Flocculibacter collagenilyticus: one gene and its partner. The protein of the gene in region 1 binds, or shares a complex with, the protein of each later gene. Links are inferred from orthologs where the notes say so. Each region holds a gene or a part of one and is shown on either strand. Other genes may lie near its edges.

Region 1 (4,202 bases):
CTGACCCAGCTTGAATATCGATATAAGCATCATTTGCATCTTGTGAGCCTGAAAACATACGACGAAATTCTAACGTTTCAAGTTTTGCGACTAATTCGTCAGCTTCACCCTGCGCTTCATCAAATGTTTCTTGATCTTCAGCTTCAACCGCCAGTTCCACTAGCCCTTCAACGTCATCGCAGCCACTTTTTAGTTCTTCGATTGTGTTAACAATCAGCTCTAAAGATGACTTTTCTTTACCTAATGCTTGCGCTTTTCCTGGCTCATTCCAAACATCTGGATTTTCCAATTCACGCGATACTTCTTCTAAACGCTCAACTTTGACATCAAAGTCAAAGATACCCCCGAAGTACATCGGTACGGGCACGAATATCTTTTATTAACGTTTGGATAGGGTTCAATTCAAACACGTTGCACAACCTATATATTAGCTTTTATCGAACCGCGCATTGTAACAAAGACAACCGCGACTTTTAATACCATCTTAATGAGTTATTTGGATCTCTTTGACCATTAGCTGTAAATTCAATTTATCGCGAAATTCATTGATATCTAGTGCATAGACGACATGAACCGACTTTATGGTGAGATCTGGCCACACTGCTAGGTCACAATTAAAATGAATAGCGTCGAAGTAATGCCCTGATGCATGCTCTAACACAAGCTTTAAATGTTTTTCACCCACAATGCGTTGCTGAATTACGGTAAAGAAATCGTCAAATATCGGCTCTGGGAATGCTTGCCCCCAAGGGCCCGCGTGTTTAAGTGTATTAGCCACATCCAGCGTCATTAAATTGGGTGGTAAAGCACCATCAGTTAAAATACTGCCTGTGCGTTGTTCATCACTCATGTGCTCGCTAATCACTTGTTCAAATGCATGAGTAAATTCAGCAAGTTTATCTTTTTGAATTGACAATCCTGCTGCCGCAGCATGACCGCCAAACTTAATAATGAGGTTAGGAAAGCGTGTATTAACTTCATCGAGCATATCTCGAATATGAATACCGGTAATTGAACGCGCAGAACCTTTTAGCTCAGTATCCATTGCTTGGTTCTCATTATCACTGCAAGCAAAAGCTATAACGGGACGGTGATACTTTTCTTTTATTCGTCCAGCCACTATACCAATCACTCCCTGATGCCAGTCATCTTGAAATAACGTGATTGCGTCGGGCACAATGCCTTCCTGTAATGGCAGCTTCGCAATTACTTTTTCAGCTTCAGCTTGCATGCCTTGCTCTATTTCACGGCGAGTTTTATTAAGCGTATCTAATTCGTCTGCAATTCTTCTGGCTTGGCTCATATCATCAGTAATTAAACATGTAATACCTAATGACATATCATCCAAGCGACCCGCTGCGTTTAACCTTGGGCCAAGCGCAAAACCAAAATCGCTTTCATGTAATTTTGTATGGTGACGGTTAGCAATATCTATTAGCGCCTTAATGCCTACACAGCATTGCCCCTTACGAATTCGTTGCAACCCTTGATACACCAAAATTCGGTTATTTCCATCAAGCTCAACTACATCGGCAACGGTACCCAGCGCAACTAAATCAAGTAAATTAGCAATGTTGGGCTCAGCGACATTTTGTTGATTGAAAAAGTCCATGCTTCGCAATTTTGCGCGCAAAGCAACCAGCACATAAAAGGCAACACCAACACCGGCTAAGTTTTTACTCGCAAACTTACAGTTGGGTTGATTAGGGTTAACTATCGCGTCAGCATCTGGCAATGTTGCGCCCGGCAAATGGTGATCCGTAATTAATACCTTAACACCTGCAGATTTTGCTAGTGCCACACCTTGGTGGCACGAAATACCATTATCAACCGTGATCAATAAATCAGCGCCAGCGTTAACTACTTGCTCTGCCATTTCTGGGCTTAAACCATAGCCAAAATCAAAGCGGTTAGGCACCATAAAATCGACATTAGTTAGACCAAACATCGGTAAACCGCGCATTAATAATGCCGTACTGGTTGCACCATCAGCATCAAAGTCGCCAACAATCACTACTTTATGTTGTTTTTCCAGCGCTTCGATTAAGAGAGCTGTAGCCTCGTCTAATCCATGCATATCCTGAAAATTGGCAAGGTATTTGGCACCGTTTTCAAGTTCTTGAGGCTCAGTAATTCCACGAGCAGCATAAATTTGCTGTAAAAAGTCGGGAATATCCTTAGGTAAATTATGCTGATTAACGGCAGGTCTGCGCTTTATCTGAATTGGCATACTATTCTTTTATTTTTGGTGATTAAGCAAACACGGGTGCTTGTTGCAGTTTAAAATATACTCTAACAACAAACAGAAAACGGCAGCTAAAAGCTGCCGTATCTAACTAATTAAATTGCTTAGCAATTACATTGCTTTAAGCACTTCAATTAAACGTTCAGGTGGTTGATATCCAGGGATCATATTGCCATCGCTTAATACAATAGCAGGTGTTCCTGTTACGCCAAACTGCGCACCTAAATCATAATGTGCCGCTACTGGCGAACTACACTTAGCACGTTGTACCGAGTTACCCGCTTTAGCATCAGTCATTGCTTTTTGCTTATCGTCTGCACACCATACTGACTCTAAATCTTCAAACGAGGGGCTGTTTAATCCACCTCGTGGAAATGCTAAATAACGCACACTAATACCCAAGTCATTATAGGCACTCATTTGATTGTGTAATTTACGGCAATATCCACAGGTGATATCAGTGAAAATAGTAATCTGATACTTCTCGTCTTTTGCTTTAAAGTCGATAGTAGTGCCCGCTGTTTCTTTAATTTGATCTAAACGGATGCCTGCCATCGCTTGTTCCGTTAAGTTAGCAACGCCGTTATCAAGATCAAACATTTTACCGTGTACTAAATATTTTCCATTTTGTGAGCTATAAAAAATACCACGGTCAGTAACTACCTGCATCAACCCTTTAATTGGACTTGGAGAAATTGCTTTTACATTTAAACCCAATTTTAAAAATTGCTGCTTAATGGCACCATCTTTTTCCACTTCAACAGCAAATGTTGAACTGGCATAAACCAGTGATAACAGTCCAAATAATTTTAATAAGTTGTTCATAAATCTCGCTTAATCGTAATTGTTAGTTTAAAACTACGCGTCAAAAATAGCTATTGAGCTAATACTTGCCTAGCTAGTACTTGCTATCTATTAGACCCAAACTGTTGCCCACAAATTTCATTAACAGTTCAGTAGAAATCCTAATCGAGATGCAATACTACAAAAGGATGTAGCAACAAGCCAGCTTTCTGATTAATTATGTCGCTTGCTCAGCCACCCTTTAAGAGAATATTAAGCATGAACAGGTTTTTATCTTTCTTTAGTAACATGAGTTTCAACTTGTGTTGGAAAGGTCTTAGTACACTGAAATTATGCAATGGGTCAACATGAACTCAGCTAAATTATCTCTTAATTAATATGGCTACAACTAGCGACAAGCCGAGAGAGATAAATTAGCCGCAGGTTAAATTTTCTATAAAGGCCAGTTATCCAAAAACAGAATGATCACTAGGTGTGATAAGAGCTATTTAAGCACTTTAACATCTGCTAAAATCCGGCACTATTGAAATCATCATCCGTAGGTATTTTATTAGATGAAAATAGGTCTTTTTTACGGCTCAACCACCTGTTATACGGAAATGGCAGCTGAAAAACTTCAAGCAGCAATTAACCAGTTTTTAGAGCAAGATGTCGTTTCATTACACAACATAAAAGATGAACCATTAAAAAACTGCGAAGAATATGACCTAGTTATTTTCGGTATTTCGACTTGGGATTTTGGTGAGCTTCAAGAAGATTGGGAGTCAAAGTGGGAAGACATTAACACTTTGCAATTATCTAATAAAATTGTTGCGTTATACGGCATGGGCGACCAAGAAGGATATAGTGAATGGTTTCAAGATGCACTCGGTATGCTGCACGATGCTGTAACTGAAGTCGGCGCTAAAGTCATTGGGTATTGGCCAAATGAAGGCTACGAATTTGAAGCCTCAAAAGCCTTAACGAATGATAACACTCACTTTGTTGGCTTAGCGCTAGACGACGAATGTCAGTACGACTTATCAGAGCAACGTATCGCACAATGGAGCGAGCAAGTGTTAATAGAGTGGCAAGCACTTTTATAAGCATAAGCACTTGCTACATTTTTAAATAAAACGCCTGCGTTAAAGCCGTATACTCGGCTGAGTATTCA
Region 2 (3,576 bases), 2.2 Mb from region 1 along the record:
TTGTAATTTTTCTCCATAGATAGATTCATAAGATATATTCACTTTACAGTTATCGTGTAAAAACTTTACTGTATTCATTAGATTACTAATTTGTTTATTACGTTCTTTGCTGTCAATCTCTAGTTTTGTGTGTTCAACCTTGAGAATGAAAACTTCTTCATCTTTGGATAATGCGCTTTGTTGAGAGAGTTCTGAAATAAACAATCTATAATCAAGTCCTAGCTTTTCCTTTAATAACTCATTCAAGTTATTGGTAGATATTTTTTCTTCATTTACAGATATGTAATAATCACTTATTACTGCAGTTCCTAGTCCTTTGTTTTGAATTTTGAAACTGAAACTCAGCGTGTCTACATCATGGTGAAACCAGTCACATAAATAAGGTTTCACTGACAGTTTGTGATGCTTCCTACTAGAACTAACTTGGTAAATTGAAATAAACAAAGCTAACAGTGCAATAACAGCTTTTACATCAAAAAAATCCGATACATGTTTGAAAATAACTTCTATCATATTGTGCTTAAGTTAATAAATACTCTTTAATGATTGCAAATGCGCGTGGAACTCTTTTGCCCCTTTAAAACCAGTCACACGATGGCTAGTTACTTCTTTCCCGTCTGGCGAGAAAAACAATATCGTGGGCAAGCCAAACACCATATAAGACTCCATTAATACAATGTCGTCATCATCATTTTTGGTTACATCAGCATGTAGTAAACGCATGCTTTTCATCGACTGCTGTACATTGATATCACTAAACGTAAATTTCTCAAATTCCTTACAGGCAACACACCAATCCGCGTATAGGTCTAGCATGACATATTCACCATTTTGCACTGCCGTGGCTAATTGCTGATTAAGATCGTTTACGGTTTTAATTTTAATAAATTGTATATCGCCGTGTGCTGCGTCGGTCTTATCTTGGCTGTTATCCGTGCTGTTCATAGCGCTACTGGTTTGATTACTTTGGCTTGAACTTGATGTGCCAACAGTACTAGTAGAACCAAAAAGCGGCTGGTTGTTTAACAGTTGCGTGGTTGAAAATACCACTAAGATAATTGAGACCAACCACACCCCTGTTTTAGTTTTGCTTTGTGTCAAACCAGATTGAACGTGGTGCAAGTAGGCTGCTAATGCCAAGGCTAATAGCAGTGCAAATACCATCACGATATTAAATGGCATAATGCGCTCTAATAAAATAAGTGGCACTGCCAGTAAAATGAAACCGAAAATGTGCTTGATGGTATTCATCCAATTTCCCGCTTTCGGTAATATCTTGCCACCTGTCGTGCCAATAATTAACAGTGGTACGCCCATCCCTAAGCTTAATATATACAGTGTTAATCCTCCGACAACTAAGTCGCCAGATTGAGCAACAAATAGTAGCGCACCAGATAAAGGGGCAGTGGTGCACGGTGACGCAATTAATCCCGATAATGCGCCCATAGCAAACACGCTTGCGACATTACCACTTTTTTGCTTATTACTAATGCCCGTTAGTTTAGACTGCCATTTTTCAGGCAAACTAAGGTCGTATACTCCAAACATCGCCAATGCTAACAATACAAACAAAAAGCTAATGCTAATAAGTACGGCAGGGTGTTGGAAATATGCTTGAAATTGTACTCCCAAGCTAGCTACAACTAACCCCAGTCCTGCGTATGTAATGGCCATACCTTGTACGTACGCCATAGACAATGAAAATGCACGAGCCAATGAAAGCTGCTGTCCTTGGCCGACAATAATGCTTGAAAGAATAGGGTACATTGGGAAAACGCAAGGCGTTAATGCCAAACCAATACCAAGAATAAAAAAGATTAATAAGGTACCTAATAAGTTGCTGTTTGCTAATTTATCGGCAAGCTCGGCATGCTCAGCCAATTGAGGTTTGTTGTTTGATTCAAGATTGACTTTGTTGCTTTCGAGCGTACTAACAGTCGGTGTTGCTGTGATTTTTTCAATAGGAACAACTTGTTTTTCTGGCGGATAGCAAAAGCCTGCTTCGGCACAGCCCTGAAAGCGCACTTTTAACTCAGCTACTGCACTGCTTACATTGTTGATAGGAACCGTAATAACAACTTGGTTAAAGTAAACATCGCTTTTGCCAAAAAATTCGTCGGTAATTGTTCGCGAAGGCGGGTACTGTGCTTCACCCATTTCAGCGCCTTTGATCGCGTATTCAAATTTATCTTTGTAAATGTAATAGCCGTCGGCTATGTCCCATATCAATAATAACTTATCGTTCTTTTGTCTAAAATTAAAAACAAATGCTTGATCAACAGGTAAAAAATCAGGCTGGTCGTTGAAAATGTTAGCCAATGTTTGGTCAAAGCTTTGGGTTATGTTGGCACCTTGATTGGTGCTTTGTTGGGCATGTGCTACTTGCCAAGGTGTGGTAATAACCGTGATTAATGCCGCGATTAAAGTCGCAAATATAAGGGAAACAAATAGTGTAGAACGAAAAAACGGCTGCATAGAGTGTCCTGCATCAAAGAGACGATGGTGTGTTTTATCGGTACTGCATGTCGTACGACTTATCTTCATAGGTTTATTTCAAACTTTTATTTGTTAAAACATTAAATAGTTAGAGAGCAGTAGGCAGTATCACTTATTCATACTGTTACTTTTTAACATTGTTACCTGTCAACAGTGTTTGTGTCTAATGACTGGTTGATCCAGCTTAAATAATCGTCACTGCCACCTTCAACGGGTAACATAATAATTTCTGGTACATCATAATCATGATGTTGCTTAATTGCACTTTCTAATAAATGAAACTTACTCACCAGCGTTTTGATAATTAACTGTGTTTCTTGCGCTATTTCTACCTTTCCTTGCCATTTATATACTGACCGTATATTTGGCAATATGTTTACACAGGCTGCTAAATTCAACTCAACTAGCTGTTGGGCTAGGGTATTGGCGGCATGCTCGGAACCACAAGTACACAGCACAATGGCATAAGTATTTTGATGTTGGTGTTGGCTAATAGTTAACATAACGCAATGTTAATCCTCTTTAAGTTAGCATGTGCCTAATTTGGACATATTTAGTTACTTTTCTCTGTTAATAGTTGCATATTACAGGGTTGAGTTAAGACCTCATTATCCCCATTTAAATTTCAACTTCTAGATAAAAAGTGAATAAAACTCATCTCATGTTTAAAGTATTATTTTTATTATTCTTGGTGATTCCTATTGTTGAAATTGCTTTTCTTATCCAGCTGAGTGACGTAATCGGTGGCTTTGCAACCATTGCTTTGGTTGTGTTAACGGCATTTGTAGGAGCAAAATTGGTTAAGTCGCAAGGCACAGAAACGATTCAACGTTTACAGCAAAAAGCGGCGCAAGGACAAATTCCAAGCGATGAAATCTTTAGCGGTATTTGTATTCTTATTTCCGGAGTACTTTTAGTTACACCCGGTGTATTTACAGATGTTATCGGCTTTTTACTACTAACCCCTCCAGTTAGAAAACGGTTAGGCGATGCACTAAAGAAAAATATGGTGATGGGCGCAACCGGCCAGCAAGGCTTTACCTTCATGTCGGGTGGCATGTCGGGCCACTTCCAGCAGCA

What was found. The genes of interacting proteins can lie anywhere in the genome.
Region 2: the proteins of dsbC (region 1) and HUU81_RS03565 are in contact, whole or in part, in a crystal structure (PDB 1JZD), measured with the Escherichia coli proteins. The link is inferred for Flocculibacter collagenilyticus from one-to-one orthologs.

What each region holds. Positions count from the first base shown.
Region 1 is NZ_CP059888.1:3,029,760-3,033,961, forward strand. Bases 1,214-4,155 are described here. They hold dsbC (bifunctional protein-disulfide isomerase/oxidoreductase DsbC), read right to left. Parts: upstream 3,071-4,155; coding sequence 2,357-3,070; downstream 1,214-2,356. Other genes in these bases: recJ (single-stranded-DNA-specific exonuclease RecJ), read right to left, coding at 1,214-2,230; fldB (flavodoxin FldB), read left to right, coding at 3,604-4,134; HUU81_RS13485 (tRNA1(Val) (adenine(37)-N6)-methyltransferase), read right to left, coding at 4,148-4,155. Also shown: more of recJ, read right to left, coding at 485-1,213; more of HUU81_RS13485, read right to left, coding at 4,156-4,202. UniProt on the Escherichia coli protein: Acts as a disulfide isomerase, interacting with incorrectly folded proteins to correct non-native disulfide bonds.
Region 2 is NZ_CP059888.1:827,365-830,940, forward strand. The notes cover bases 1-2,946. They hold HUU81_RS03565 (protein-disulfide reductase DsbD), read right to left. Parts: upstream 2,476-2,946; coding sequence 526-2,475; downstream 1-525. Other genes in these bases: HUU81_RS03560 (hypothetical protein), read right to left, coding at 1-513; cutA (divalent-cation tolerance protein CutA), read right to left, coding at 2,637-2,946. Also shown: more of cutA, read right to left, coding at 2,947-2,999; HUU81_RS03575 (FxsA family protein), read left to right, coding at 3,158-3,576. UniProt on the Escherichia coli protein: Required to facilitate the formation of correct disulfide bonds in some periplasmic proteins and for the assembly of the periplasmic c-type cytochromes.